Regions from separate parts of the Nonomuraea sp. NPDC049421 genome, predicted to be linked through region 1. Evidence: riboswitches for the same ligand, from Rfam matches in the RefSeq annotation. Region 1 holds a riboswitch; each other region holds the start of a gene.
The links. A riboswitch is a leader RNA that binds a small molecule or an ion and turns the genes downstream of it on or off. The one in region 1 is predicted to bind thiamine pyrophosphate.
Positions count from the first base shown of each region.

Region 2: another riboswitch for thiamine pyrophosphate. It lies ahead of thiC (phosphomethylpyrimidine synthase ThiC); the one in region 1 lies ahead of AB0K18_RS02265 (FAD-dependent oxidoreductase).
Region 3: another riboswitch for thiamine pyrophosphate. It lies ahead of thiD (bifunctional hydroxymethylpyrimidine kinase/phosphomethylpyrimidine kinase); the one in region 1 lies ahead of AB0K18_RS02265 (FAD-dependent oxidoreductase).
Region 4: another riboswitch for thiamine pyrophosphate. It lies ahead of AB0K18_RS43495 (cytosine permease); the one in region 1 lies ahead of AB0K18_RS02265 (FAD-dependent oxidoreductase).

Region 1 covers NZ_JBFAQA010000001.1:487,941-495,202, reverse strand. Annotated here, with positions in the region: gene AB0K18_RS02285 (polyprenyl synthetase family protein) at 1-838, shown strand, start outside; gene thiE (thiamine phosphate synthase) at 979-1,626, opposite strand; gene AB0K18_RS02275 (Rv2175c family DNA-binding protein) at 1,604-1,978, opposite strand; gene AB0K18_RS02270 (FAD-dependent oxidoreductase) at 2,009-3,178, opposite strand; TPP riboswitch at 3,232-3,348, shown strand; gene AB0K18_RS02265 (FAD-dependent oxidoreductase) at 3,339-4,517, shown strand; gene thiS (sulfur carrier protein ThiS) at 4,514-4,714, shown strand; gene AB0K18_RS02255 (thiazole synthase) at 4,755-5,462, shown strand; gene pknB (Stk1 family PASTA domain-containing Ser/Thr kinase) at 5,640-7,262, shown strand, end outside.
Region 2 covers NZ_JBFAQA010000007.1:317,903-325,164, forward strand. Annotated here, with positions in the region: gene AB0K18_RS15385 (SDR family oxidoreductase) at 1-811, shown strand, start outside; gene thiC (phosphomethylpyrimidine synthase ThiC) at 895-2,439, opposite strand; TPP riboswitch at 2,432-2,544, opposite strand; gene AB0K18_RS15395 (hypothetical protein) at 2,635-2,985, shown strand; gene AB0K18_RS15400 (universal stress protein) at 2,995-3,834, shown strand; gene AB0K18_RS15405 (cellulose binding domain-containing protein) at 3,943-4,974, shown strand; gene AB0K18_RS15410 (AIM24 family protein) at 4,971-5,636, opposite strand; gene AB0K18_RS15415 (FAD-dependent monooxygenase) at 5,641-6,885, opposite strand; gene AB0K18_RS15420 (MFS transporter) at 6,869-7,262, opposite strand, start outside.
Region 3 covers NZ_JBFAQA010000013.1:85,187-92,448, forward strand. Annotated here, with positions in the region: gene AB0K18_RS22980 (GxGYxYP domain-containing protein) at 1-25, opposite strand, end outside; gene AB0K18_RS22985 (hypothetical protein) at 261-599, shown strand; gene AB0K18_RS22990 (carbon starvation CstA family protein) at 634-2,748, shown strand; gene AB0K18_RS22995 (TenA family protein) at 2,755-3,429, opposite strand; gene thiD (bifunctional hydroxymethylpyrimidine kinase/phosphomethylpyrimidine kinase) at 3,458-4,267, opposite strand; TPP riboswitch at 4,255-4,350, opposite strand; gene AB0K18_RS23005 (ATP-dependent DNA ligase) at 4,408-5,352, shown strand; gene AB0K18_RS23010 (M28 family metallopeptidase) at 5,574-7,040, shown strand; gene AB0K18_RS23015 (M28 family peptidase) at 7,094-7,262, opposite strand, start outside.
Region 4 covers NZ_JBFAQA010000038.1:49,369-56,630, forward strand. Annotated here, with positions in the region: gene AB0K18_RS43480 (GPP34 family phosphoprotein) at 1-570, opposite strand, end outside; gene AB0K18_RS43485 (DNA-formamidopyrimidine glycosylase family protein) at 640-1,518, shown strand; gene AB0K18_RS43490 (rhodanese-like domain-containing protein) at 1,563-1,886, shown strand; TPP riboswitch at 1,940-2,055, shown strand; gene AB0K18_RS43495 (cytosine permease) at 2,045-3,382, shown strand; gene AB0K18_RS43500 (methylated-DNA--[protein]-cysteine S-methyltransferase) at 3,351-3,920, opposite strand; gene AB0K18_RS43505 (PAS domain S-box protein) at 4,016-5,884, shown strand; gene AB0K18_RS43510 (ATP-binding protein) at 6,036-6,458, shown strand; gene AB0K18_RS43515 (membrane protein insertase YidC) at 6,442-7,083, opposite strand; gene AB0K18_RS43520 (DUF6412 domain-containing protein) at 7,202-7,262, opposite strand, start outside.

The DNA.
Region 1 (7,262 bases):
CTCCCTTGAGCTGCTGCAGGCCAGCGCGCTGGTGCACGACGACGTGATGGACAAGAGCGACCTGCGCAGGGGCATGCCGTCGGCGCACCGCCGCTTCCAGGCGATGCACGAGGAGGCGGGCTGGCACGGCTCGTCCGGGCAGTTCGGCGAGGGCGCGGCGATCCTGCTGGGCAACCTGCTGCTGCTCTGGTCGGGCGAGATGTGGCGGACGTCCGGGCTGCCGCGCGAGGCGCTGGAGGCGGCCAGGCCCGTCCACGACCACATGCGCAGCGAGCTGATGTGCGGCCAGTACCTCGACCTGCTGGAGCAGGCCACCGGGGAGAACACGTTCGACTCGGCGCTGCGGGTGGCGCTGTTCAAGAGCGGCAGATACTCGGTGGAGCAGCCGCTGCGGCTCGGCCTGGTGCTCGCCGCCCGGGAGGAGGCGCCGTGGATGGACGAGCTGTGCACCGGCTACGGCCAGCGCGTCGGCATCGCCTTCCAGCTGCGCGACGACATCCTGGGCGTCTTCGGCGACCCGGCGCAGACGGGCAAGCCGGCCGGTGACGACCTGCGGGAGGGCAAGCGCACGATGCTCGTGGCCCGCACCCTCGCCGCCGCCTCCCCCGCCGCCGCGGCCACCGTACGCCGGCTGCTCGGCGACCCCGGGCTGGACGAGCAGGGTGTGGCGGAGCTGCGCGGCATCATCGAGGACACCGGCGCGCTGCAGGAGTGCGAGGACCTGATCGCCGGCTATCTCGGCCAGGCGCTGGCCACGCTCGACGCGGCGCCGGTCACTCCTGAGGCGCGCGAGGCGCTGACCGAGCTGGCGATCGCGGCGACGTCCCGCAAGACCTGACCCCGCCGAGCCCGCGGACAGGCCGAGTCCGCGGACAAAGCCGGTCCGCAGACAAAGCCGGTCCGCAGACAGGTCCGCAGACAAGCCGAGTCCGCAGGTAAGGAGGCGCCCGCGCGGGGAAGCGCGGGCGCCTCGCAGGCTCAGCGGGCCGGCCCCGCGGCCAGCCGCTTGGCGAACTCCGCGGCGGCCGCGCCCGGGTCGTCGGCGTCGGTGATCGCGCGGACGACCACCACGCGGCTCACGCCGTACGCCATCACCTCGTCGAGGGTGCCCAGGTCGATGCCGCCGATGCCGAACCACGGCCGCGAGGTGCCGAGCGCCGCCGCGTGCCGCAGCAGCGGCGGCCCAGGCGCCGGGCGGCCCGGCTTGGTCGGCGTCGGCCAGATCGGGCCGCAGCAGAAGTAGTCGACGCCCTCCTCCACGGCCGCGGCGGACGCCTCGGCTGCGGAGTGGGTGGACCGTCCGATGACGACGTCGTCGCCGAGTATCTCTCGCGCGACAGTCACGGGAAGGTCGTCCTGCCCCAGGTGGAGCACGTCGGGCCGGGCGGCGTAGGCGATGTCCGCCCGGTCGTTGACGGCGAGCAGTTTTCCGTGCCGGTCACAGGCGTCGCGGAAGACGTCGAGGAGCGCGAGTTCTTCGCGTGCCTCCAGGCCCTTCTCCCGCAGCTGGATGATGTCCACACCGCCGGCCAGCACCGCGTCGAGGAACTCCGCCAGATCGCCGCGGTCGCGGCGGCCGTCTGTGCAGAGATAGAGGCGGGCCTCAGAAAGCGAGGGCTTGGGCACGCCGCTTGACCTCTGTGTGACGGCCCGCCCTGATCGCCTCGATGGGCGAGCCTGGCAGTGACTCGTCGGGGGTGAAGAGCCAGCGCAGCGCCTCGACGTCGTCGTAGCCGGCGTCCTGGAGCACGGTGAGCGTGCCTGGCAGGCCCTTCATCACGTCCTTTCCGTCGAGGAACACCGCGGGCACCTGTGGCCCGCCGCTGCCGCGGCGTACGCCGAGCAGCTTGTGGTCCTTCAGGAGTTGCTTGGCCCGCCCGATCGGGAGATCGAGGCGTGAGGCCACTTCGGGGAGGGTGAGCCACTCGTCGACGAGCTGGTCGGTCTCCCGGTCGATCTGTGCAACAGAAAGCGTCACGAAACCACAACTACCACATGCCGTCCTTGCTCAAACAACACAATCTCGTAGGGGCACTTGTGGATCTACCAGGCGTTCCGTGTCCAGCCGGTGACCCGCATCGATGATGCGCCGGCCCTGGACGAGATCGCGCGGCCGGTCCACGGCCAGCACCGCGGCAAGCGTATCGTCCGCCGTGAGCCAGACGGCCGACCACTTGCCCTCGGGCTCGCCCCGGTGCACGATCCGCTCGCCCGACGCGTGGTGGCCGGCGTATTGGAGCATGTGGCCGAACTGCTCCGACCAGAAGTACGGCACCGGGTCGTAGACCGCCTCCTCCCCCATCAGCGTCGCGGCGGCGACCTCGGGGGCGTTGATGGCGGTGTCCCAGTGCTCGACCCTGAGGCGGGCGCCCCAGCGGCGCGACCACCAGGCGGCGCAGTCGCCCACGGCGACCACCCCGGGCAGCGAGGTGCGCAGGTGCTCGTCGGTGACGACGCCGTTGTGCAGGTCGATGTCGGCGTCGGCCAGCCACTCGACGGCCGGGCGCACGCCGATGCCGGTGACGACGACGTGGGACTCGACGAACTCGCCGCCCACCAGGCGGACGCCGCCCTCGTCGACCGACTCGACCATGGTGCCGAGGCGCAGGTCGATGCCGTCGTACCAGGGGATCGTGCGGGCGCCCAGCTCGGTGCCCATCGCGCTGGCGAGCGGGGCCCGGGCGGCCTCGATGACCGTCACCGCGCAGCCCGCGCGGCGGGCCGCCGTCGCCACCTCGGCGCCGATCCAGCCCGCGCCGATGACCGTGACCCGCGCGCCGGGGACGAGCATGACGCGCAGCTCGTGGGCGTCGTCGAGGGTGCGCAGGACGTGCTGAGGGCCGTCGCCGGGCAGCCTGATGGGGTCGGCGCCGGTCGCGATGACCAGGCCGTCGTAGTCGAGCTCGCCCTCGGTGGTCTCCACGACCCCCGCGCGCAGCGACTTCGCCGCGACGCCTGGACGGAAGTCGACCTGGAGCCGCTCGAGGTCGGTGTCGATGAAGCTGGTGTCGGCGTCGCCCTTGAGCACCGCCTTCGACAGCGGCGGGCGGTCGTAGGGGCGATGGCGCTCCTGGCCCAGCAGCGTCAGGCGACCGGCGTAGCCGCGCCCGCGCAGGGCCTCCACCGTGCGCACTCCCGACAGTCCCGCTCCCACCACCACGACATGCTCCACGGTCATGACCTTAACGGGGGCGGTGCGTGGACCCGGCACCGAGGCCGTAGGCTGTGGACGGAAAGACGCGCGGGAGTCCGGCCGTGACCGGGCTGAGAGGAAGGCTGCAGCGGGCCTTCGACCGCAAGACACCTGATCCGGATCATGCCGGCGAAGGGAGCGGATCATGGATGTGATCGTGGGCGGCGGGGTCGTCGGCCTGTCCGTGGCCTGGCGGCTGGCGCGCGAGGGGCGGCCGGTCACCGTCGTCGACCCGTCACCCGCCTCCGGGGCCTCCCACGCGGCCGCCGGGATGCTGGCGCCGGTCAGCGAGGTCACCTACACCGAGGCGCCGCTGCTGCGGCTGGGCGTCGCGGCCCTGCGCCGCTGGCCCGCCTTCGCCACCGCCCTGGCCGAGGACGCCGGCCTTCCACCCGCTGGGCCCGAAGGGGTGAGCGGGCTGGATCTGCGGGCCGAGGGGACGCTGGATGTGGCGTTCGGGGCCGATGACATGGCGGCGCTCGATGAGCTGGCCGCGTTCATGGAGAAGCTGGATCTGCCGGTCGAGCGGCTGACCGGGCGCGAGTGCCGGCGGCTTGAGCCGATGCTGGCCCCGTCGGTGCGCGGCGGGCTGCTGGCACCGGGCGACGCGTGGGTGAACCCGCGCCGGGTGACGGCGGCGCTGCTGACCGCCCTGGAGCGGCGCGGCGTCCCCATCGTGCGGGCCCGCGTGAGCGAGCTGGTCCGCACGGACGGCGCCGTCACCGGTGTCCGCCTCGCCGGGCCGCCCGCCGTGCCTGCCGAAGGCCGCGGTTCCGCACCTCTCGCCGCCACGGAAGGACGAGCCGGAGGTGAGGTGCTGGCGGCCGAGCGGGTGGTGCTGGCGGCCGGGGCGTGGAGCGGTGAGCTGGCGGAGGTGCCGGTGCGGCCGGTCAAGGGTCAGATCATGCGCCTGCGCTCGCCGCAGCCGCTGCTCACCCGCTGCGTACGCGGCACCGTCCACGGCTCGCCGGTCTACCTCGTCCCCCGGGGCGACGGCGAGCTGGTGGTCGGCGCCACCCAGGAGGAACTGGGCTACGACACGAGGGTGACCGCGGGCGGCCTGTACGAGCTGCTGCGCGACGCCAGGGAGCTGGTGCCCGGCGTCACCGAGCTGGAGGTCGCCGACGTGGTGGCGGGGCTGCGTCCCGGCACGCCCGACAACCTGCCGTTGATCGGTCCCGGGAGGACGCCGGGGCTGACGTACGCGACGGGACATCACCGGGGCGGGGTGCTGATGGCCCCGCTGACGGCGGCCATCCTGATGGGCGAGGAGAGCGAGCTGGCGGCCCTGTGCTCGCCGGGGAGATTTCGGGAAATTTCATGATTATTACCATCAACGGATCCGCGCACGAGCTGGCCGACGGCACCACCGTGGCGCAGGCCGTACGTACGCTGACGACGGCCACCACCGGAGTGGCCGTGGCCGTGAACGACGAGGTGGTCACCCGCGGCGCCTGGGAGACGACGGCGCTCAGCGACCGTGACCGCGTGGAGGTGCTGACGGCGGTGCAAGGTGGATGAGCTGATCATCGCCGGCGAGAAGTTCTCCTCCCGGCTCATCATGGGCACCGGCGGCGCCCCTTCGCTGGAGGTGCTGGACCAGGCGCTGGCGGCGTCCGGCACCGAGCTGACCACGGTGGCGATGCGGCGGCTCGACCCCGCGGCCCGGGGTTCGGTGCTCGACGTGCTGCGTGCGCGCGGCATCAAGGTGCTGCCCAACACGGCGGGCTGCTTCACCGCGGGCGACGCCGTGCTGACGGCCCGGCTGGCCAGGGAGGCCCTGGGCACGAACTGGGTCAAGCTCGAAGTGATCGCCGACGAGCGCACGCTGCTGCCCGACCCGATCGAGACGTTCGACGCGGCGGAGCGGCTGGTGGCCGACGGGTTCGTGGTGCTGCCGTACATCGGGGACGACCCGGCGCTGGCCCGGCGGCTGGAGCAGGCCGGATGCGCGGCCGTGATGCCGCTCGGCGCGCCGATCGGCTCGGGGCTCGGCATCCGCAACCCGCACAACATCGAGCTGATCGTGGAGGCGGCGTCCGTCCCGGTGATCCTCGACGCCGGCATCGGTACGGCGAGCGACGCCGCGCTGGCGATGGAGCTGGGCTGTGACGCCGTGCTGCTGGCCACGGCCGTGACGCGGGCGCAGCGGCCCGACCTGATGGCGGCGGCCATGAAGGGCGCGGTGGTGGCCGGGCGGCAGGCGGCCCAGGCGGGCCGCATCCCGCGCCGCCGCTACGCCGAGGCCTCCTCACCGATGACCCCCTGAGCCGCCCGCCCGGATCCGGAGCGATACAGGCGGGCGGCGGCATCGGCGTCACCATGCGCCCCGGCGACACGCCGGGGCCACTGCCGCATCGCCGTTACACACGGGACGGGAACGTCTCCGCATCGGTTTCGGGCGCTAGGGCCATGCCGGTGGCAAAACGCCCGTAAACTCAGCGGGGTGGACACGACGACTGCGGACCCCCTGGTCGGGCGGCTCCTCGATGGGCGTTACCGCATCGAGGGCCGGATCGCCCGGGGCGGTATGGCGACCGTCTACCTCGCGCTGGACGTCCGGCTCGACCGGACCGTCGCGCTGAAGGTCATGCACCGCTCGCTCGCCGAGGACCCGGCGTTCGTCAGAAGGTTCATCGGCGAGGCGAAGTCGGTCGCCAGCCTGTCACACCCCAACGTGGTGCACGTCTTCGACCAGGGCACCGACAACGACGTCGTCTACCTGTCGATGGAATACGTCCCTGGCCGCACCCTGCGCGACATCCTGCGCGAGCGCGGCCGGCTGCCGGCCCGCGAGGCGCTGGAGATCCTCATCCCGGTGCTGGCCGCCCTGGGCGCGGCCCACCAGGCCGGCATGGTGCACCGCGACGTCAAGCCCGAGAACGTCCTGATGACCGACGACGGCCGGGTCAAGGTCGTCGACTTCGGCCTGGCCAGGGCGATCGAGGCGACCAACCAGACCCGCACCGGCGTGCTGATCGGCACGATCGGCTACATGGCGCCCGAGCAGGTGATGACCGGCGCCGCCGACGTGCGCAGCGACGTCTACGCCGCCGGCATCATGCTGTTCGAGCTGGTGACCGGGCAGCAGCCCTACGACGGCGAGACCCCGATGTCGGTGGCCTACCGCCACGTCCACGACACCGTGCCCGCGCCGTCCTCGGTCTATCCCGACGTGCCGCCGCTGATCGACACGCTGGTGGCGAGCGCGACCGCCCGCGAGCCGCACGACCGTCCCGCCGACGCGACCGCGATGCTGGTGGCGGCGGTGGAGGCCCACCGCGTGCTGCCGCGTATGACAAACCCGCCCGGCACGGGCCCAAGCACGGCGGCCTATCACGCGCAGCCGGCGTCGGGGCCCATCCCGTTCGCCGCCTCGGCCCCGTCGGTGCCGCAGGCGGCGCCGGCCCACACGATGATCCAGCCGCGGGCCGAGCTGCCGGAGAAGCGCCGGTTCCGGCCGAGCTGGTTCCTGGCGGTCCTGGCCGTGGTGATGGTCGTCGCGGTGGGCCTGACCGGGTGGTACTTCTCGCTGCCCGAGCAGGTGAAGGTGCCCGACCTGGTCGGCAAGGACCTGGCGCTGGCCGAGAAGGACCTCGTCGGCGCCGGGCTGAAGGTGCGCAAGGGCGAGAGCCAGTACGACGAGAAGATGGCCGAGGGCCTGGTGCTGAGCAGCGACCCGGTGGCCGACACCGAGCTCGACAAGGGCTCGACGGTCACGCTGACGCTCTCGCTCGGCCCCGAGCGCATCGTGGTGCCCAACGTCACGGGCATGAACGGCAACGACGCCCGCGCCGCCATCGCCAAGGCCGGGCTGACCGTCGGCAGCGTCAAGCGGCAGGCCAACCAGCAGGTCGAGCGCGACAAGGTGATCCGCACCTCGCCGCAGGTCGGCGAGAAGATCAAGAAGAGCGCGAAGGTCAACATCTTCGTCAGCGCCGGGCTCACCATGCCCGACGTCAACGGCATGCCGAAGGACGAGGCGGCCGGCTTCCTCAGCTCGCAGGGCTTCCAGGTGCAGGTCAACGAGGTCGACGACGACGCCGAGCCGTGCACGGTCATCGCCCAG
Region 2 (7,262 bases), on a different contig from region 1:
CAGCACCGGCGAGATGGCTCCTGAGCCGCGCGACGAGATGCGCGACTACGTCGGCCGCGACCTGCTCGCCGGCAAGAAGGCCCTGATCACGGGCGGCGACTCGGGCATCGGAAGGGCGGTCGCCGTGGCGTTCGCCAAGGAGGGAGCGGACGTCGCGATCGCGTACCTGAGCGAGCACGAGGACGCCGCGCACACCCGCAAGCTGGTCGAGGAGGCCGGGCGGCGCTGCGTGACGCTGCCCGGCGACCTGGCCGACCGCGCGCACTGCGCGTCGGTCGTCGAGCAGGCCGTCTCCGAGCTGGGCGGCCTGGACGTGCTGGTCAACAACGTGGCCTACCAGGAGCCGGTGAGCGGCCTGGAGGAGCTGGACGACGAGCAGTGGGAGCACACGTTCGCCGTCAACATCCACAGCTACTTCCGCGTCATGAAGGCCGCGCTCCCGCACCTGCGCGAGGGCGCGGCCATCATCAACACCTCGTCGATCAACGGCCTGCGCGGCAACAAGTCGCTCATCGACTACGCCGCCACGAAGGGCGCGATCAACGCCTTCACCTACTCCATGGCCCAGAACCTGGTCGAGCGGGGCATCCGGGTCAACGCGGTGGCGCCTGGCCCGGTGTGGACGCCGCTCATCCCGGCCACGATGCCGGAGGAGAAGGTGGAGAAGTTCGGCCAGCAGGTGCCGATGGGGCGACCCGCCCATCCGGACGAGATCGCCCCCTCGTACGTGTTCTTCGCCTCCGACCGGCTGTCCTCGTACTACACGGGCGAGGTGCTGGCCCCGATCGGCGGCGAGACGCTACCGGGCTAGACGCGGCCCGAGTCCTTGATGGCTCCTCCGCGCGGCGGCGTGATCTTCGTCCAGAGCTGCGGCTCTGGACATCGGACAATGCGTCACTCCACGTAGATCGTGCCGCCGAGGCGCCGGAACTCGGCGGCCTTCTCCTCGAAACCGGCCCGCCTGATGTCGTGGCTGATCCGCATCGAGCAGAACTTGGGGCCGCACATCGAGCAGAAGTGCGCGGTCTTGGCGGGCGCGGCGGGCAGCGTCTCGTCGTGGAAGGCGCGGGCCGTGTCGGGGTCGAGCGAGAGGTCGAACTGGTCCTCCCAGCGGAACTCGAAACGCGCGTCGGACAGCGCGTCGTCCCACTCCTGCGCCTTCGGGTGCCCCTTGGCGAGGTCGGCGGCGTGCGCGGCGATCTTGTACGTGATCACGCCCGTCTTCACGTCGTCCTTGTCCGGCAGGCCGAGGTGCTCCTTGGGGGTGACGTAGCAGAGCATGGCGGTGCCGAACCAGCCGATCATGGCGGCCCCGATGCCCGAGGTGATGTGGTCGTAGCCGGGCGCGACGTCGGTGACGAGCGGGCCGAGGGTGTAGAAGGGGGCGTCGTCGCACAGCTCGCGCTGGAGGTCGACGTTCTCCTTGATCTTGTGCATGGGCACGTGTCCCGGGCCCTCGATCATGACCTGCACGTCGTGCTCGCGCGCGATCACGGTCAGCTCGCCCAGCGTGCGCAGCTCGGCGAACTGCGCCTCGTCGTTGGCGTCGGCGATCGAGCCGGGCCGCAGGCCGTCGCCGAGCGAGAACGACACGTCGTAGCGGGCCAGGATCTCGCACATCTCGGCGAAGTTCTCGTACAGGAAGCTCTCGCGGTGGTGCGCCAGGCACCAGGCGGCCATGATCGAGCCGCCGCGCGAGACGATGCCGGTCTTGCGGCGCACGGTGAGCGGCACGTGCGCGAGCCGCACGCCCGCGTGCACGGTCACGTAGTCCACGCCCTGCTCGCACTGCTCGATCAGGGTGTCGCGGAAGACCTCCCACGACAGCTCCTCAGGCCGGCCCTTGACCTTCTCCAGCGCCTGGTAGATCGGCACGGTGCCGACCGGGACCGGGGAGTTGCGCAGGATCCACTCGCGGGTCTCGTGAATGTCGTCGCCGGTGGACAGGTCCATGATCGTGTCGGCGCCCCAGCGGGTGGCCCAGGTCATCTTCTCCACCTCCTCCTCGATGGAGGAGGTGACCGCGGAGTTGCCGATGTTGGCGTTGATCTTCACGAGGAAGTCACGGCCGATGATCATCGGCTCGGTCTCGGGGTGGTTGACGTTCGCGGGGATGATGGCCCGGCCGGCCGCGACCTCGTCCCGTACGAACTCCGGCGTGACGCCCTCGCGGACCGCGACGAACTCCATCTCCTTGGTCACCAGCCCGCGCCGCGCGCAGCCGACCTGGGTGACCGGGTGCCCGGCGGCCCGCCGCTCCTCGATCCACCCGGCCCGGCGGCGCGGCAGGCCCCGCCGCAGGTCGGGCTCGTAGGAGGGGTCGGTGTACGGGCCCGAGGTGTCGTACAGCGTCACCGCCGTGCCGTTCGACAGGTTCACCCGCCGCATCGGCACCCGCAGCTCGCCGCTGTAGATCTTGGAAAAGCGCGCGTCGGTCATCGCGCAAACTCCCTTCGCCGGCATTACCCGGAGCAGGTTCTGGCGGTCGGCGGCTGGCAGCCGTCCTCTCAGCCCGGTCTCCACCGGGCTCCCGCGTTGGACGGCGGTGATCGTACCCACGCGGGGCGCGATCCCAAACCAGGGCGAGAAGGTTTGGCGGGGCTTCTCAGCGGTACGGACCCCATCAGGGGAAACATGATGAGAATCGCCGCTGTCGCAGGACTACTCGTCGTGATGGCCGCATCCGGCGCCACCGCCGCCGCCGGGGACGGCATGCAACAGCACGAGGTCAGCCAGGAGCAGTTCGACACCCTGCTGGCCCAGTGCCGCTACTCCGATACCGGTAAGGCCAAGTGCCGCGCGAACGTCAGAGAGCTCTATCGCGTCGGCCGTACCGATCCGTCACTCGACTGCCGTACCTACTCCGGCGTGACCGTCTGCGGCACGCTCAAGCTCAGCAAGGCGGAGCGCGCGTGCGTCCGCGACTCCGAGGCCGAGGGACTGTCGTTCCGCCGCGCCGAGGTGGAGTGCTACACCGCGTCCTGAGGAGCCGAGTTGATCATCGTAGGTGTGGACGGCTCCCGTGCCGGCCTGGAGGCGGCCGGCTGGGCCGCCACCGAGGCCGTGCTGCGCCAGGTGCCGCTGACCGTCGCGCACGTCGTGCCCAAGTGGGTGTGCGAGGAGGACCAGCCCGTCCGTTACGCCGAGGTGGCGCGGTGGATGCGCGAGGGCGCGCAGACCGTGCTCACCTCCGCCAAGGACCGTGCGCTGCGCGAGCGGCCCCAGGCGCGCGTGGAGACCGTCCTGCTCCCCGGCGATCCCCGCGCGGCCCTGGTCAAGGCCGCCGCCGAGGCCGAGCTGCTGGTCGTCGGCAGCAGCGGCATCGGCGGCGTGCGCGGGCTGCTGGTCGGCTCGGTCGCGTACGGGGTCGTCGCGCACGCCGAGACGAACGTCGTCCTCGTCCGCGACCGCCCCGCCACGCCCGGCGAGGTTGTCGCGGGCACCGACCTGTCCGCATGCGCCGAGCGGGCCCTGGAGTTCGCCTTCGCCGAGGCTGAGCTGCGCGGGGCGCGGCTGCGGGTGGTCCAGGCGTGGGCCTGGCCCCAGCCGGGCGGCTTCGGGCCGGCCGACCCCGAGAGCGAGCAGGGCCACCTGCGGGCGCTGCACGAGGCGCTGTCGCCGTACCGCGCCCGGCATCCCCGCGTCGAGGCGGTCGCCGAGATCGTGCACGGGCATCCCGTGGACGTGCTGAAGGAGGCGGCGGCCGGGGCCGAGCTGTTGGTGGTGGGCTCGCGCGGGCGCGGGCAACTCGCCGGCATGCTCATCGGATCAATCAGCCAGGCCATGCTGCACCACGCGCCCTGCCCGCTGGCGGTGGTGCGCTCCCCCGCCTGAAAGTTACATGCGTCCCCGCAGGTCACGTCCGCGGTCCTGATCGCCTCCTTCCCCGTTCCGCCCGCTGCTCCTTACGATCTGCGCAGGCTGACGACGGGAGATCGGACGATGCGCGCAATCGGCGCCGTGCTGGCCGGAATGGTGACCGTGATCGCGGCCGTGCTGTTCGCGACGACGCCGGCCGAGGCGGCGGCCGTACGGATCATGCCGCTCGGCGACTCGATCACCGGCTCCCCCGGCTGCTGGCGGGCCATGCTGTGGAACCGGCTGCAGAGCACCGGCCACACGAACATCGACTTCGTCGGCACGCTGCCGCCGCAGGGCTGCGGGGTGGCGCACGACGGCGACAACGAGGGCCACGGCGGCTACCTCGCCACCAACATCGCGAACCAGAACATGCTGCCCGGCTGGCTCTCGGCCACCCGGCCCGACGTCGTGCTCATGCACCTGGGCACCAACGACGTGTGGAGCAACATCGCGCCCGCGACGATCCTCGGCGCGTTCACCACGCTGGTGAACCAGATGCGGGCGAGCAACCCGAACATGCGGATCCTGGTCGCCGAGATCATCCCGATGAACCCGGCCACCTGCCCCGACTGCGGCCGGCGCACCGTGGCCCTCAACGACGCCATCCCCGCCTGGGCCGCCGCGACCTCCACCGACCAGTCGCCGATCACCGTGGTCGACCAGTGGACAGGCTTCAACACCGCCACCGACACCTACGACGGGGTGCATCCGAACGCGGCCGGCGACCAGAAGATGTCCGACAAGTGGTACCCGGCCCTGGTCGAGGCGCTCGCGGGCACCCCGACCCCCACCGTCACGCCCACCGTGCCGGCCGGTGACTGCACGGCCGCGTACAAGACGACCGGGCAGTGGCAGGGCGGCTTCCAGGGCGAGGTCACCGTCACCAACACCGGCACCGCGCCGATGAGCGGCTGGACGGTGAGCTGGACGTACGCCGACGGTCAGCGCGTCACCCAGCTCTGGGGCGGCACGCTGAGCGCGAACGGCTCCTCGGTGACCGTGCGGAACGCGGCGTGGAACGGCTCGCTGGCGCCGGGGGCGTCCACCACGTTCGGCTTCCTCGGCTCGTCCACCGGGGCCGGCACCGCCCCGGCGCCCACCTGCGCGATCTAGGACTGGGCCTTGATCACCGGCGCGCCCTCGCTGGCCTGCACCAGCACGAACCCCTGACCCCTGAACGCGAGCTGCATCGCCTCACCGCTCCCCCGGCCGATCAGCGCGCCCACCTTCATCGTCCGGTTGACCCCGACCTGCAGGGAGGTGCTCCAGCACACGGCCGACTGCCCGTCCGCGAACGTCGGCATGCGCGCCGCGTCGAGCAGCACCGGCGTGCCGTGGGTGGTCACCGCCACCCACCCCGTGCCGGTGATCGTCGTGTTGAACAGCCCGCCGGCCGCCATGCCCGCCCCCTGGACCCGCTTGATGTCCCAGGTCAGCTGCGGCTGGAAGGCCAGCAGGTTGCGGCCGTTGACCGTGATGCCCTCGTTCTCCAGGTAGAACAGATGGATGTCGTCGGCGTTGTCGGCGAGGTAGAGCAGGCCCTGGCCGCGTACGCGCATCAGCGCGGCGCCCTCGCCCGTGACGGCCTTCTTGAACAGCTTCCCGAGCCCGCCGCCCTCGTAGTCGAAGTCCATCTCCCCCTGGAAGGCGACCATCGACCCCTGCTTGGCCAGCACGTCGTCGGGGAGCTGGACGCGCAGCATCTTGCCGTTCTCCAGGGCGAACCCCGGAGGCAGCTGCTGGGAGCCGAGATTGCCGAACACCGAACTGCGCACGTCCTCATGACCTTTCGCCTGCGGGCACCGTATGGAAGGACCAACGCCCGCCGCCGTCCGCCGGTTCCCCCGCGACGCCGGGCAGGGTGAGCGCCGAGTGGGCCGGCCGCTCCATCGGGACGGGGTCGGCGGTGAGGTCGCGCAGCATCGCGTCGCGCCGGTCCATCGCCTCCTGCGTCGCGGGGAAGAGCACGCTGCCGCCGCCGTCCACGTGCGCCTGGTTGAGGGTGACGAACTCGCGGATGTCCCGCTCGTACGCGGCGAACGCCTCCTCGTGCCCCGGGTGCACGGCCAGCGAACGGGCCAGCATGTACGCCCCGACCAGCGCGAGGCTGGTGCCCTGCCCCGTCAGGAACGACGGCGCGTACGCCGCGTCGCCCACCAGCGCCACCCGCCCGCTCGACCAGGCCGGCATGCGAATCTGGCTGACCGTGTCGAAGAACAGGTCGTCCGCCGCCCGCATGGCCGCCACCAGGTCGGGCACCCGCCAGCCCGCGTCGGCGAAGGTCGCGGCCACCAGGTCACGCTGCGCCTCGGGGTCGCGGAAGGCGCCGAACGGCGGGTCCTTCCGCGCGAAGTTCAGGAACCCGTGCACCTCGCCGCCGTCGCCCGCCGCGTAGAGGACGGCGGCCCGGCCCGGCGTGCTCCACAGCACCCCCTCGTGGGCCAGCCCGAGGATGTTCGGCATGGTGAACCCGGCGAAGCAGTGGCCGAGGTAGTGCTGGAAGCGCTCCTCAGGGCCGAACACCATCTCTCTGGTACGCGAGTGCAGCCCGTCGGCGCCGATCACCACCTCGTACGTCCGCCGCCCGCCGCTCGCGAACGTGACGTCCATGCCCTGCCCGGTCTCGGTCATGGCCGCGATGGAGTCGCCGAACACGAACTCCACGTCGTCGCCGACGGCCGCGTGCAGCGCCTCGGCGAGGTCGCCGCGGCGTACCTCCAGGTCCTGGCCCGCCACGCTGCCGTCGATGAGCCGCGGATCGATCACCGCCACCTCGTCGCCCGCGACGTCGAGGAACGTGAACTTGTGCGTGTCCACGTGCGCCGCGCGCAGCCGCGGCAGGATCCTCATGTGGCGCACCACCTCCAAGGCGGTGCCGCGCACGTCGATCGGGTAGCCGCCGCCGCGCAGCCCGCCGGCCTTCTCGACGAGGGTGACGGCGAAGCCGTAGCGGCCGAGCCAGTACGCGAGCGCCGGGCCCGCGATGCCGCCGCCGGAGATCAGTACTTCACGCTTCGATGTCACTGGACTTCCTTCCTCTGTGAACGAACAGGGACGTGGCCGTGATGACGCCGGCGAGGACGAACCCGAGCACGAAGCCCGACTCCCCCGGCACGCCGGACACCGGGTCGGTGCCGGCGGTGAGCAGCCCGGCACTCGCCTGCATGCCGACCGCCGATCCGACGACCCTGGCCACCAGGACGAGGCCGGTGGCGATGCCGGTATCGGCCTGGGCGACGGCGCCGGTCGTACCGGTGAGCAGGGCCGTTACGCAGAGGCCCGCGGCCAGCGCGATCACCGCCTTGCCGACGACGAGCTGCCAGAGCTCGGCGTGCGCGGCGGCGAGGACGAGCAGCGTGGCCGCCATGACGGCGATCCCGGCGACGGCCACGGGACGCGAG
Region 3 (7,262 bases), on a different contig from region 1:
GGAGGAATTCGCGTCGGGAGACCATGGCGTTCACTGCTCCTCGTCGGGGGGAGACCAGGAATGACAGCGTTGTCATCGCTTCGCTAGCGAACGTACCTAGGTGACGGATTGTTGTCCATGGTGTAAATGAGGCGAAATTTCCGGATAAGTCGTGCGGATCGCCCACGTGATCGTTTCGTGAGGCACTGAAGCGTTTCGACCGAGCAACCGCAGGGTAAGGCCGACGTTAATTTGAGCTGCCTGTTCACCAGGAGCCACGGATGTCCCGTGTCACGCTCACCCCCGCCGCCCGTGACGCCCTGCGCGCCGACGAAGTGGTCTTCTTCGACTGGCACGTCACCGGTCTGTGCTGCGCGGACGCGGGCGAGTTCTCGGTCCGGCCGCTGCGGCGCAGCAGGTTGCCGCGCCGGGCGCGCGAGCTCGGCCCGACCGGTCTCGTGTACGCCCACCCGACCGCCTGGGTGCACCTCGCCGAGCTGCCCGTCACCATCGACTGCCGCCCGCTGTGGCGCTGGCGGCGCTTCACCACCGACCTGCTGCCGGACGCCGGGCTGCGCTGCTGCCTGGGCCGTCCGGCACACAACACGGCTCACGACTGATCCTGTCCGTCGCCAGACACATGGGAGGTAACCGGTGAAGCTGCGTTCCATCATCATCTGGACGGCGGTGGCCCTCGTCGGGGCCGTCGGCTGGGCGGTGCTCGCCCTGTCCAGAGGCGAGAACGTCAACGCGGTGTGGCTGCTGTGCGCCGCGCTCGGCTCGTACGCGATCGCCTACCGCTTCTACGCCCGCTTCATCGTCCGCAAGGTGCTGCGGGCCGACGATCGCAGGGCCACCCCCGCCGAGCGGCTCGACAACGGCATCGACTACCACCCGACCGACCGGCGCATCCTGTTCGGCCACCACTTCGCCGCCATTGCGGGGGCGGGGCCGCTGGTCGGTCCCGTGCTGGCCGCGCAGATGGGTTACCTGCCCGGCACGATCTGGATCATCGCGGGGGTGATCTTCGCCGGAGCCGTGCAGGACATGGTGGTGCTGTTCTTCTCCATGCGGCGCAACGGCAGGAGCCTCGGGCAGATGGCCCGCGAGGAGATCGGCCCGGTGGGCGGCGCGGCGGCGCTGATCGCGGTCTTCGCCATCATGATCATCCTGCTCGCGGTGCTGGCGCTGGTCGTGGTGAACGCGCTCGCGCAGTCGCCCTGGGGCGTCTTCTCCATCGCGATGACCATCCCGATCGCCCTGTTCATGGGCTTCTACCTGCGGGTGATCAGGCCGGGCAGGGTCGTCGAGACGACGGTCATCGGGGTCGTGCTGCTGATCCTCGCCATCATGGCCGGCGGCTGGGTGCAGGAGTCGAGCTGGGCGCCGACCTTCACGCTCAGCCCGTCGGCGCTGGCGCTGTGGCTCATCGCGTACGGGTTCGTCGCCGCCGTGCTGCCCGTCTGGATGCTGCTCGCGCCGCGCGACTACCTGTCGACGTTCATGAAGATCGGCACGATCGTGCTGATCGCGGTCGGCATCGCGGTCACCATGCCGCCGCTGCGGACGACCGCGTTCACCGACTTCGCCTTCAACGGCGAAGGGCCGGTCTTCGCCGGGTCGTTGTTCCCGTTCGTGTTCATCATCATCGCCTGCGGCGCGCTGTCCGGCTTCCACGCGCTGATCTCGTCCGGCACGACGCCGAAGATGATCCAGAAGGAGACGCAGGTCAGGATGATCGGCTACGGCTCCATGCTCATGGAGTCGTTCGTGGCGGTCATGGCGATCACCGCGGCCTGCGTGCTGAGCCCCGGCCTCTACTTCGCGATGAACTCACCGGCGGGCGTCGTCGGCGCGACCGTGCAGAGCGCCGCCGAAGCCGTCACGAACATGGGCTTCGTCATCACCCCCGAGCAACTGCAGGCCGCGGCGGCGGCCGTGCAGGAGGAGACGCTGATCGCGCGGACGGGCGGCGCGCCCACCCTGGCCGTGGGCATCTCGCAGATCTTCTCCGGCTTCCTCGGCGGCGCGGGACTCCAGGCGTTCTGGTACCACTTCGCGATCATGTTCGAGGCGCTCTTCATCCTCACCACCGTGGACGCGGGCACGCGGGTGGGCCGGTTCATGCTCCAGGACACGATCGGCAACCTGTGGAAGCCGATCTCCCGGGTGAGCTGGTGGCCCGGACTCGTCGCGACCAGCGCCGTCGTGGTGGCGGCCTGGGGCTACTTCCTCTACCAGGGCGTCAACGACCCGCTCGGCGGCATCAACCAGCTCTTCCCGCTGTTCGGCATCGCGAACCAGCTCCTCGCCGCCGTCGCGCTCACCGTGGCCACCACGCTGCTGATCAAGAGCGGCCGGCTCAAGTGGGCGTGGGTGACGGGCGTCCCGCTGGCCTGGGACGCCGCCGTCACGCTCACCGCGAGCTGGCAGAAGGTGTTCTCGCCCGACCCCACGCTCGGCTTCTTCGCCCAGCGCGACCGCTATCAGGCGGCGCTCGACCAGGGGCAACTGCTCGCGCCCGCCAGGACGGAGGACGCGATGCGGCAGATCGTGGTCAACTCGACCGTTGACGGCGTGCTGGCCGCGCTCTTCGCCGTGCTGATCATCGTGGTCCTCCTCGACGCCGCCCGCATCTGGATCAAGGCGATCCGGCTGCGCGAACCGCTGCCCGACACGGAGGCGCCGTTCCAGGAGTCCACGATCGTGGCGCCGTCGGGGCTCATCGCCACCCGCGAGGAGAAGGAGCTGATGGCGAAGTCGCCCTGAGCGGCGTCAGGGGGCCAGCCAGGCGGCCGTGGGCCAGCCCTCGCGCCGCCACGCGCTGTCCCAGAACATCCACTCGTACGCCGCCGCCCGCCCGTACGCCTGCGCCATCGCCTCGCGGGTGTCCGGGAGGGAGGCGGCGGCGAGCCGGTCGGTGATGGCCTTGGCCCGCTCGACGGAGGCGGCGAACTCGGGGTCGGAGTAGGTGGAGATCCACTTGGCGTACGGGTGCGCGGGATCGTCGCCGGCCTTGGCGAGCAGCGCGGTGCCGACGTCCTGGTAGATCCAGAAACACGGCAGCACCGCCGCCGCGATCACCGGATACGGCGCCGACAGGGCGGTGGCCTGCAAGAACGACGAGTACGCCAGGCACGTCGGCGAGGTCGCGATGCCCTTGACGGCCGCGCCCAGCTCCTCGATGTAGCCGGAGTGCAGCTCGCGCTCGGCGACCAGCGCGGTGTGCGCGCTCATGGCCCAGAACGCCGCCTCGTCGGAGTCGTCGGCGCGGACGGAGGCGGCGGCCAGCGCCTTCGAGAACGCCTCCAGGTAGCGGGCGTCCTGCACCATGTAGAAGGCGAACGTCTCACGGTCGAGCGAGCCGTCGCCGAGTGCCGTCACGAAGGGGTGCTCGTGGATGGCGCGCATCAGCTCGGACGTGCGCTGCCAGATGTCATCGCAGAACATCGCGTCTCTTTCGCGAGAAGGGGGCCGGTTACCAGGCGTTGTGGAAGTGGTGGACCGGGCCGTGGCCGTGGCCGACGCCCAGCGAGTCGGCGGCGCGCAGCGCCTGCGTCAGGTAGTCCTTCGCGGCGCGCACCGCACCGGGCCAGTCGTCGTGGCGGGGCCGCAGAGCCGCGATGGCCGAGGACAGCGTGCAGCCCGTGCCATGGGTGTTGTGCGTCGGCACCCGCGGCGCGGCCAGCTCGATCGTGCCCTCGGGGGTGGCCAGCACGTCGACGCAGGTGTCGCCGTCGAGGTGGCCGCCCTTGAGCAGCACCTGCCGGGCGCCGAGCGCGCGCAGCCTGGCCGCCTGCGCGTGCATCTCGGGCAGCCCGCTCGCCTGCGGCTCGCCGAGCAGGTCGGCCGCCTCGGGCAGGTTGGGGGTGATGAGGTCGGCGCGCGGCAGCAGCGTGCGGCGCAGCTCGCTCACCGCGTCGGCGGGCAGCAGCCGGTCGCCGCTCTTGGCGACCATGACGGGGTCGAGCACGACATGAGGCGGCCGGTACGTGTCGAGCGCCGCCGCCACCGCCTTGATCAGGTCGGCGTCGCCCAGCATGCCGATCTTCACGGCATCGGCGGGCACGTCGGTGAGCAGGGTGTCGAGCTGCTGGGCCACGAACGCGGCGGGCACCTCGTGGATGCCGGTCACGCCCGTCGTGGTCTGCGCGACCAGCGCGGTGACGACCGTCATGCCGTACGCGCCGAGCGCGGAGAAGGTCTTGAGGTCGCCCTGGATGCCGGCCCCGCCACTCGGATCGGTGCCCGCGATGGTCAGGACTTTGGGAACGGCGTTCGCTGCCATGACGTCCCTTCGCTAGTGCGAACTAGATCAGGTTCGACGGGTGTGATCTCAGCCCGGCTTTCCGGGCACCCCGCGTCAACGGCTCACTCTAACAGGCCGGGTTGTTGACCACACGTTCGAGTGTGGGCATCGTAGGGCGGGTGGCCGCTGACGAGACGCGCGACGGGGTCTCCCTGACCAACCTCGACCAGCCCCTCTTCGACGGCGCCGACGCCACGAAGCGGGACCTGGTCGACTACCTCGACGCGGTCGCGGGCCGGATGGTGCCCGTGCTGCGCGACCGGCCGCTCTCGGTCATCCGGGTACGCCCGGGGCAGGAGCCGTTCATGCAGAAGAACCTGCCCAAATACGCTCCCGACTGGGTGCGGTCGGTGACCATGTGGGCGGATTCCGCGCGGCGGCAGGTCACGTACGCGCTGTGCGACGACCGCAGGACGCTGCTCTGGTTCGCCAACCAGCGGGCGGTCGAGTACCACCCGGCGCTCTACGCCGGTGAGCACCCCACGCACATGGTGCTCGACCTCGACCCGCCCGAGCACGACTCCTTCGCGCCGGCCGTCCGGGGCGCGCACCTCGTCAGGCAGGCGCTGGCCGACTGCGGGCTGGCGGGGGCCGTCAAGACCAGCGGGGCCAAGGGGGTGCACGTGTTCGTGCCCGTCGTGCCCGGCACCGCGATGGACGACCTGGCCGCCGCCACCCGGGCGCTGGCCGCCCGCGCCGAGCGGCTGGACCCGGCGCTGGCCACCACCGCGTTCATCAAAGAGGACCGTGAGGGCAAGGTGTTCCTCGACTCCACCCGGGCGGGCGGCGCGACGGTGGCGGCCGCCTACAGCCCGCGGATCCGGCCCGGCGTGCCCGTCTCGTTCCCCGTGGCCTGGGACGAGCTCGACGGCGTGCGGCCTGGCGAGTTCACCATCCGCACCGCCGTCGAGCGGCTGGGTGAGGGCGACCCGTGGGCCGAGCACATGCCGGCGCCGCAGGCGCTGCCCGCCGACCTCGTCGAGGAGGGGCACACGATCCCGGTGGCGCGCGTACAGGCGATGCACGAGGGCAAGCGCCGCGCCCGCGCCCGCCGCGCCGACTAGCCGTCCGGGCCCGCCGCACCGGATAACCGCCTGCGGCGCCGGACTGCCGCCCGCGGAGCCGGGCCGTCGCCCGTGGCTGGCGGCGGGGGCTGTGGGCGGCGCGGCTGGCGGCGGATAAGTCCGGATTTATGGGTCTTCACGCTGGTCGGTTGGCGGGTTACCGTCCGGGGGCGGCTGCTCGGGGGGAATCGCCGCTCTTCCGACCTTCCCTGGGGGACCCTATGCGAAGGACGTTCACCGTACTGCTCGCCGTGCTCGCGTTATCGCTCGTCACGGCCGCACCGGCGCACGCGGGCGGGCTCGACGACGTGTTCGCCAAGCTGCTCGTCAAGCAGGTGAAGGGGACCAGCGCCAAGAAACACCTGGACGCCCTGCAGGCTATCGCCACCGCGAACGGCGGCAACCGCGCCGCGGGCACGCCCGGCTACAACGCCTCCCGCGACTACGTGGCGGGCAAGCTGCGCAAGGCGGGGTACAAGGTCACGCTCCAGCCGATCGACTACGTGGAGAGCTGGACCGAGAACGCCCCTGCGGTGCTCCAGCGCGTCTCGCCGGATCCGAAGGCGTACGTGGCCGAGCAGGACTTCCACACCTTCCAGCCCTCGCCGCCCGGTGACGTCACCGCGCAGGTGCAGGGCGTGGACCTGACCCTGCCGCCGACCCCTGAGCCCACCTCGACCAGCGGCTGCGAGGAGGCGGACTTCGCCGGGTTCGTGGCCGGGAACATCGCGCTCATCCAGCGCGGCACCTGCCCGTTCGCCCAGAAGGTACGCAACGCGGGCTTCGCGGGCGCGTCCGCGGTCATCGTCTTCAACGAGGGCCAGCCTGGACGTACCGACTCGACCCCGCTCGACCTCGGCGAGTGGCGGGCCGGCATCCCCATGCTCTACACCGACTTCGCGGTCGGCGCCGAGCTGGCCGCGAACCCCGGCACCACGGCCAGGGTCAAGGTGGACGCCACGCTCGTGCTCGGCAAGAACGACAACGTGATCGCCGAGTCCCGCTTCGGCGACCCGCGCGACGTCGTCATGGTCGGCGCGCACCTCGACAGCGTGCCCGAGGGCCCCGGCATCAACGACAACGGCTCAGGCACCGCCGCCGTCCTCGAGGTGGCGGAGGAGATGGCGCTCTACCCGGTCAAGCACAAGATGCGCTTCGCGTTCTGGGCCGCTGAGGAGATCGGGCTGCTCGGGTCCGACCAGTACGTCGAGTCGCTGTCGGAGGCGCAGCGGGACCGGATAAGGGTGTACCTGAACTTCGACATGGTGGCCTCGCCGAACCACGCGTACAAGCTGTACGACGGCGACGACTCCGACGGCGTCGGCTCCCCCGCGGGCCCGGCCGGCTCGGCCAAGATCGAGCGTCAACTGGCCGACTTCTTCAAGAGCCGCAAGCTGCCCACCGTCGGCACCGACTTCGACGGACGCTCCGACTACGGGCCGTTCATCGCGGTCGGCATCCCGGCCGGCGGCATCTTCACCGGCGCGGAGGGCATCAAGACGCCGGAGGAGGCGGCGATGTTCGGCGGCACGGCGGGCACGCCGTACGACCCGTGTTACCACCAGGCGTGCGACACCCTCGCGAACGTCAACGCGAAGGTGTTCGACGTGAACGCCGACGCCATCGCGGACTCGACGGCCCGCTTCGCCTTCGACCTGCGCGGCATCCCGCCACGCACCGCCCCGTAGTCCGCCCGGTAGTCCGCTTCGCCGGGGCGAGGGCACTCTCGCCCCGGTCGCGGTCAGCGGGTGATGGTGACGTCGTCCAGGCCGGCCTCCACGAGGGAGGCGCCTGAGGCGTCGGCGGCGTCGATGAGGAGGCGGACGGTCTGGCCCGCGTAGGCGTTCAGGCTCGCCGTCGCGGTGGTCCAGGCGCCGTTGCGGTTGGCGGCGGCGCCGGGCTGGTTGAGC
Region 4 (7,262 bases), on a different contig from region 1:
GGTCACCGCGTCCGCCACCCAGTCGCCCTTGGCGAGCTCCTTGACGCGGGCCTTGCCGGCGTCGGGGAACGCCTTGCGGTCCAGCCCGGCCGCCTTGGCCAGCGCGATCAGGGCGGTCGTGCGGGTGTCGGGGGTGGCGCCGGTGAGCACGGCCGCCACCCGCTCCCTGATCTCGGCCTCGACGGCGGAGTTCAGCTCGGGCCAGCGGGTGATCGTGAAGATGCCGAGCGCCTTGGTGCGCTCTCTGGCCAGCACGCCGGTGTTGGCCAGGCGGGTGAGCAGGCGGTCGCGCAGGTCGCTCGTCTGCAGCTTGCGCACCCACCACTCGGGGGTGCGTGCCTTGTCGTTCGCGATGCGCTCCAGGGCGGCGTCCAGCTCCTGGTCGCCGACCGGATCCGGCACGGCGACGGCCAGCTTCTTGCCGTCCTTGGTGACGCGGCCGGCCAACGCCAGCTCGGCCAGGATGCCGCCGGAGAGCGCCAGGTCGAGCGTGGCCGCGTTGATGAGGAGCTTGCCCTTGTCCTCGCCGAGTGCCAGGAGGAGGAGCTCTTCTGCGATCGTCACGGTCATGCACTTGACCCTAACGACCCGATGGCTCCCGTTCTGGGGACAATTTCGTGCGGGCCGTACTCTGGGGGCATGCCCGAACTTCCCGAAGTCGAGTCGCTCACCCATTTCCTGCGTGAGCGGGCCGTGGGCCGCGCGATCGCGGGGATCGACGTGGTGGCCATCCAGGCGCTCAAGACGTTCGACCCGCCCGTCACCTCGCTCGGCGGGCTGACCGTCACCGGCGTGAGCAGGCACGGCAAGTTCCTCGACCTCGACTGCGACGGGCTGCACCTGATCATTCACCTGGCCCGCGCCGGGTGGCTGCGCTGGCGCGACGACCTGTCGGGGGCCAAGCCGGTGCGGCCGGGGAAGGGGCCGCTGGCCGTACGCGTGCGGCTGGCGCCCGACGACGAGGGGCCGGCGCCCGGGTTCGAGCTGACGGAGGCGGGGACACAGAAACGCCTCGCCGTCTATGTCACGAAAAATCCGGACGAGGTGCCCGGCATCGCCGCCCTCGGCCCCGACCCGCTCGCCGAGTCGTTCACCGTCGAGGCGCTCAAGCGCATCGTGGGCGGCAAGCGCACCCAGATCAAGGGCTTGCTGCGCGACCAGAAGGTGATCGCCGGCATCGGCAACGCCTACTCCGACGAGGTGCTGCACGCCGCCAGGATGTCGCCCTTCAAGATCGCCGCGACGCTGACCGACGCCCAGCTCGCCGACCTGCACGAGGCCATCGTGACCACGCTGCGCGACGCGGTCGAGCGGGCGCACGGGCTCGCGGCCAAGGACCTCAAGGCGGAGAAGAAGTCGGGGCTGCGGGTGCACAACCGTGCGGGGCAGCCGTGCGACGTGTGCGGCGACACGATCAGGGAGGTCTCGTTCGCCGACTCCTCGCTGCAGTACTGCCCGACCTGCCAGACCGGTGGCAAGCCGCTGGCCGACCGGCGCCTGTCCCGCCTGCTCAAGTAGGGCGGGCGTCCTCTGCACGACCCTGGGCACGCCATGATGGAGTCATGACCGTTCCTGAGATCGAGGCCAGTGCCGTGCCCGCAGACGCTTACCTGCTCGACGTCCGCGAGCAGGACGAATGGCTGGCGGGCCACGCGCCGCAGGCCGTCCACATCCCCATGACGCAGATCCAGGGCCGGGTGGAGGAGGTCCCCGGCGACCGCACGGTCTACGTCGTGTGCCGGGTGGGCGGCCGGTCGCTGCAGGTCGCCGCGTGGCTCAACCAGCTCGGACGCGAGGCGGTCAACGTCGGCGGCGGCATGCAGTCGTGGGAGGCCGCGCGGAAGCCGATGGTCAGCGAGACGGGCCAGGAGCCTTTTGTGGCGTAAGTCGCCCACTATGGCGATTTGACCCTCTCTAAGGCAAAATAAGGGCGCAAACTACAGATCGTCGCGGGAGCTCGGGGTCGCCGGGCTGAGAGGGCAGCTATGCATCCGCTGCCGACCGCCTGAACCTGTTCGGGTAATGCCGGCGTAGGGAGTGTGCGATGTCGCACGGCGTCGAAGAAGTTCCGCTGACCCTCGAAGGCGAGGCGCCCAAGACCCTGGGCGTGCTCGATCAGGGCGCGCTCTGGGCCAACCTCGGGGTCAGCCTCCTCGGCTTCTCCGGAGCGCTGCTGCTGCTCGACCCGCTGGGCAATGCGCCGCTCACCCTCGCGGCGGCGCTGGTCGCCACCGTGGTGGGCAGCCTGATCGGCACCGCCATGGTGGGCCTGTCGGCCATCCCGGGCACGCGCACCGGCAAGCCGGCCATGGTGCTGCTGCGCGGGCTGTTCGGGGCCAGGATCTCCTACGTCCCGACGGTGCTGAACATCATCCAGATGATCGGCTGGGGCGCCTTCGAGCTGTGGGTGATCGCCAAGGGAGCCGGCGCGATCTTCCCGTCGGTGCCGTACCAGGTGTGGGTGCTCGTCGCGGGCGTGCTGACGGCGGCGCTGACCGTCTGGCCGCTCGGCTCGATCCGGCTGCTGCGCCGCTACGTCACCGTCGGCGTCATCGTGGCGATGGTCTGGTTCACGGTGTTCTTCCTGCGCGACGCCCCCTCACCCGAGGGCGGGAGCTGGACGGCCTTCCCCGCCGCCGTCGACTACGTGATCGCGCTGTCGGTGTCGTGGGTGCCGATGGCGGCCGACTTCGCCCGCCACTCGCGGTCGGGACGCGCCGCCTTCACCGGCGTGGTCGGCGGCTACACGCTGGCCCAGGTAGCCTGCCTCGGGCTCGGCGTCCACGCCGTGGCCCTGGCGGGCGCGGACGGCGTGCTGGCCGACGCGACGTCGGTGTTCACGCCGTTCGTCGCGGTGCCGCTGGGCGCGCTGTTCTTCGGCATCCTGGTGCTGCGCGAGACCGACCAGTCCTTCGCCAACGTCTACTCCACCACGATGTCGCTGCAGAACCTCATGCCGCGGGTGGACCGCCGGATCCTCTCGACCGCCATCGGCGTGCTGACGGTCGTGATCGCCCTTTTCGCGGACGTCAACTCCTACGGCGTGTTCCTCGGCGTGATCGGCGCCGTGTTCGTGCCGATGTTCGCGGTGCTCGCGGTCGACTACTTCGTGCTGCGCCGCGGCGAGGGCTGGAACACCGCCGAGGACGCCCCGTCGCGCTGGTCGATGCTGGTGCCCTGGACGCTGGGCTTCGCCGCGTACTGGCTGACCACCTCGACGCCGACCTTCCCGCAGTGGGACGCGCTCTGGACGGGCGTGCGCGAGGCGCTCGGCTTCGTGCGTCAGTCGTGGATGAACGGCGCGCTCGGCGGCGCCTTGGTGGCGGCGCTGGTCACCCTGCTCATCGGGCTCATCCAGCGGTCGCGCGCTGCTCGACGTTGAGCAGGTGCTGTTTGGCGGCGACGCCGCCGGCGTAGTCGCCGAGCCCGCCGTCCTCGCGCACCACCCGGTGGCAGGGCACGATCACGCAGACGGGGTTGGAGGCCAGCGCGTTGCCGATCGCCCGCAGTGCGCGCGGTCTGCCGATGCTCTGGCCGATCTCCTCCAGCGTCGTGGTGGTGCCGTAGGGGACCGCCATGGTCTTCTGCAGCACCGTACGGGCGAACGACGTCGCCAGCGTCAGGTCGACCGGCGTGGCGAACGTCCGCAGCCGCCCCGAGAAGTAGGCGTCGAGCTCTCTGCGCACCGGGTCGAGCCGCCGCGCGTCGGGCCCGATGAACCGCCCCACGTGCCGCGTGACCAGCTCGAACACGTCGTTTTCCGCCTCGAAGCTGCACGCCGCGATGCCTTTGCCGGTCACCGCCAGCACCATCCTGCCCACCGCGCCGTCGTAGGTGCCGAACGCGATGTCGGGTGGTGTCTCACCCCGATAGGTGCTGGAGGTCACCCGCAGCAGGGCATCGAGATCGTTGCTCGACATACCCCTCACCCTCCCACCTGCCGGGAATCACCGTGACCGCAGCGTATCGGACGGATCGCCCGACGCACCCACCGCGCCACGTGCACTATGGAGTAGTGGGGGACGAATGGGCCGGTAGTGACGATGAGATCGCTCGTGCGGCGCTCGCCAGCTCGCCCAACGCCATCGTGGCGCTCGACCGCGACCAGAGCGTGCTGGTGTGGAACGCCGCCGCCGAGCGCATGTTCGGCTGGAGCGCCGACGAGCTGCTCGGCCGCCGGGCGCCGATCGTGCCGGACGAGCTGGGCGCCGAGCACAACGCGGTGCTGGAGCGCGTACGTACGGGAGAGCCCGTGTCGCTGCGCACCAAGCGTCTCCACGCCGACGGCCGGGTGCTCGACCTGCGGGTGGACATCAGCGCCCTGCGCCTCGGCAGTGCCGTCGCCGGTTACGTGTGCGCCTACCACCCGGCCAGGGCCGACGAGATGGCCGAGCACCGCATGGCGCGCCGCGCCCGGCTGGTCGCCCGCCTCACCGACGTCGTGGGCGACATCAACTCCGACCTTGAGCTGTCGGCCGTGCTCGACCGCATCTCGGCCAGCCTGACCGAGCTGACCGGGGCGGACGCGGGCGGGTTCGTGCTCATCGAGGGCGAGCGGCTGCGGCTGGTCAGCACGTACGAGCTGCCGGAGGCGATCAGGGGCACCACCACCGACCTGCGGACGAGCCTGGTGGACAAGCTCTTACGCACCGGCAAGACCGTGATGCTGGAGTCCCACGGGCTCGACGACCTGGTGTGGGCCAAGCTCAAGGGCCTGCACACGATCGCGCTGGGGCTCGCCGCGGTGGGCGGGCGGCCGTACGGCGCCCTCTATGCCCTGTTCGCCCGCCGCAACCCGGGACACCTGGAGCTGGAGCTGCTTGAGCTGCTGGCCGGGCACGCCGGCATCGCGGTCGGCAACGCGGTCGCCTACCAGGAGGCGGTGCGGCAGCGGGCGCACGAGCGGGCCGTGTTCGACGCCAGCGCCGACGGCATCGCCGTGCTCGACCAGGACGGCCTCGTGGTGCGCTGGAACCCGGCCGCCGAGGAGCTGACCGCACTGCCCGCCGAGTCCGTGATCGGCGGTCCCCCGCCGTTCCCGCTGCCCAAGGCGGGCGAGAAGGGCACCTTCCAGCTCGACAACGGGCGCTGGCTCGACGTGGTGAGCGCGCAGATCGAGGAGACCGGCGAGGTGGTCGTCGACTTCCGCGACGTCACGGCGGCCAAGGAGCTGGAGGAGGCCAAGGACCTGTTCCTCGCCACGACCAGCCACGAGCTGCGTACGCCGATCACGATCGTGCGGGGCTTCGCCAGCACGCTCGACTCGCGCTGGGACGACATGGGCGACCCCGCGCGCCGCTCGGCCGTGCACACGATCGCCGAGCGCGCGAAGTCGCTGGGCGTGCTCATGGACCACCTGCTGCTGGGCGCGCGGGCCGGCGCGGACGAGCTCAAGGTGCGCATCGAGGAGTTCGACCTGGCGGAGCGCATCGTGGCGGCCACGCTGGGGCTGCCCGAGCTGTCGGACCGGCACCGGGTCGAGGTGGACGTGCCCGAGGGGCTGCCGTACGTGCTGGGCGACGCGCTGGCCACGGACATCCTGCTCGGACAGTTGCTGGAGAACGCGTTCAAGTACTCGCCGAAGGGCGGGCTGATCAGCGTGGCGGCCTGGCCCGAGGACGACAACGTGGTCGTCGTCGTGGACGACGAGGGGGTCGGAATCGCCCCGCCTGACCGTGAGCGGATTTTTGAACGCTTCGTCCAGGTGGACAGCGGCGACCGGAGACGGTTTGGTGGAGTGGGGCTCGGTCTCTATATCGTCCGCAGTCTCGCCAGGGCACAGGGAGGAGATGTCAGCGCTCATTCGCGACCAGGAGGAGGCACCAGAATGCGGCTCGTGCTGAGGGGCTCTTCCACTATCGGATCCGACACACCGATGCGGTAACGAGGTGGTCACGGTTGCGCTGATCTATCTTCCAATGTGTACAAGCTGTGATCGAGATGCGGTTTCTGGGATCGAGTAACGGGGCATTTCGGTCGTACCGGGGAGTGTTCCCGCGGGGGGCACAGGGAACGGGGAGGTGGGTGTGTCAAGCGTGGTGCTGTTGCCGTACGCGCCGTCCAGCGTTGCCGTCGCCCGCCAGCGTCTGAGCACTGATCTGCAGGACAGTGGGGTCTTCACCGCGGCCATCGACGATGCCGTGCTCGTCGTGAGCGAGCTTCTGAGCAACGCGCTGCGGCACGCTCATCCGCTGCCGTCGGGCATGGTGCGGGTGGCGTGGTTGCGCAGCGACGATCACATCGAGGTGGCGGTCAGCGACGGGGGCGCCGCGACCGAGCCCCGTGCGGGCCGGCCGACGCTGTCCTCGCTCGGGGGCCGGGGGCTCGGCATCGTGGAATATGTCGCCGAGAGCTGGGGGGTGCGGCACGACGGCGACACGACGACCGTGTGGGCGATTCTGCCCGCGCCTAGCAAAAGTGTGAACGGGCAGGTCGCGGCCCTCAGAGAGGCCGGCTAGCCAGCACGGCGCGCTCGCTCACGGCCCACGCCGTCGAGACGAGCAGATAGAGGCCGGCGGCCAGCGGCAGCACGAGCACGGCCAGCACCGAGCCGTACGGCAGCAGCCGCATGATGCGCTTCATCGCCTCCGGCTGCTCCTCGGCGACCTTGATCTGCCGGGCCGAGAGCCAGGCCACCGCTGTGACCAGGGCGATGACCAATACAAAGACCAAAACCGGGGTGCTGACCAGACCGAAATGGGCGACCACGCCGGCCGCCTGCTCCCCCAGCGGCGCCCCGAACAACGTGTGCCCCGCGAGCGCGGTCGGATGAGTGGCCACCCGGTACATCAGCCACAGGAACGGCAACTGAGCCAGCATCGGCATGATCCCGGCGAACGGTGACGTGCCCTCCTTGGCGTAGAGGGCGTTCAGCTCCTTGCTCAGGCGCTCCGGGTGACGGCCGTGGCGCTGACGCAGCTCGCGGAGCTTGGGGGCGAGCCGTTCGCGGATCTTCGCCGTACGGGCCTGGCGGACGTTCAGCGGCAGCAGCAGAAGGCGTACGGCGAGGGTGAACAGCACGATGCCGAGGGCGGCGCTGCCGCCGGAGACGTGAATGACGAACGTGACGAGAGAATCGATCATGAGCCCTGTTCCCTGCTGAAGAGGCGTGATGACGACGGGCTCGCTCGTCATGGCCGAGGGAGCCCCGCTTCGACGGGGGCTCGTACGAGAGCCCCGCGTCCCGGAAAGCGGGGCGCGCTCAAGGAGCGCGGGGACGCGGCCGCCCGGCCGCGTCCGGGTCGCGCAGCCGCTGGAAGGCC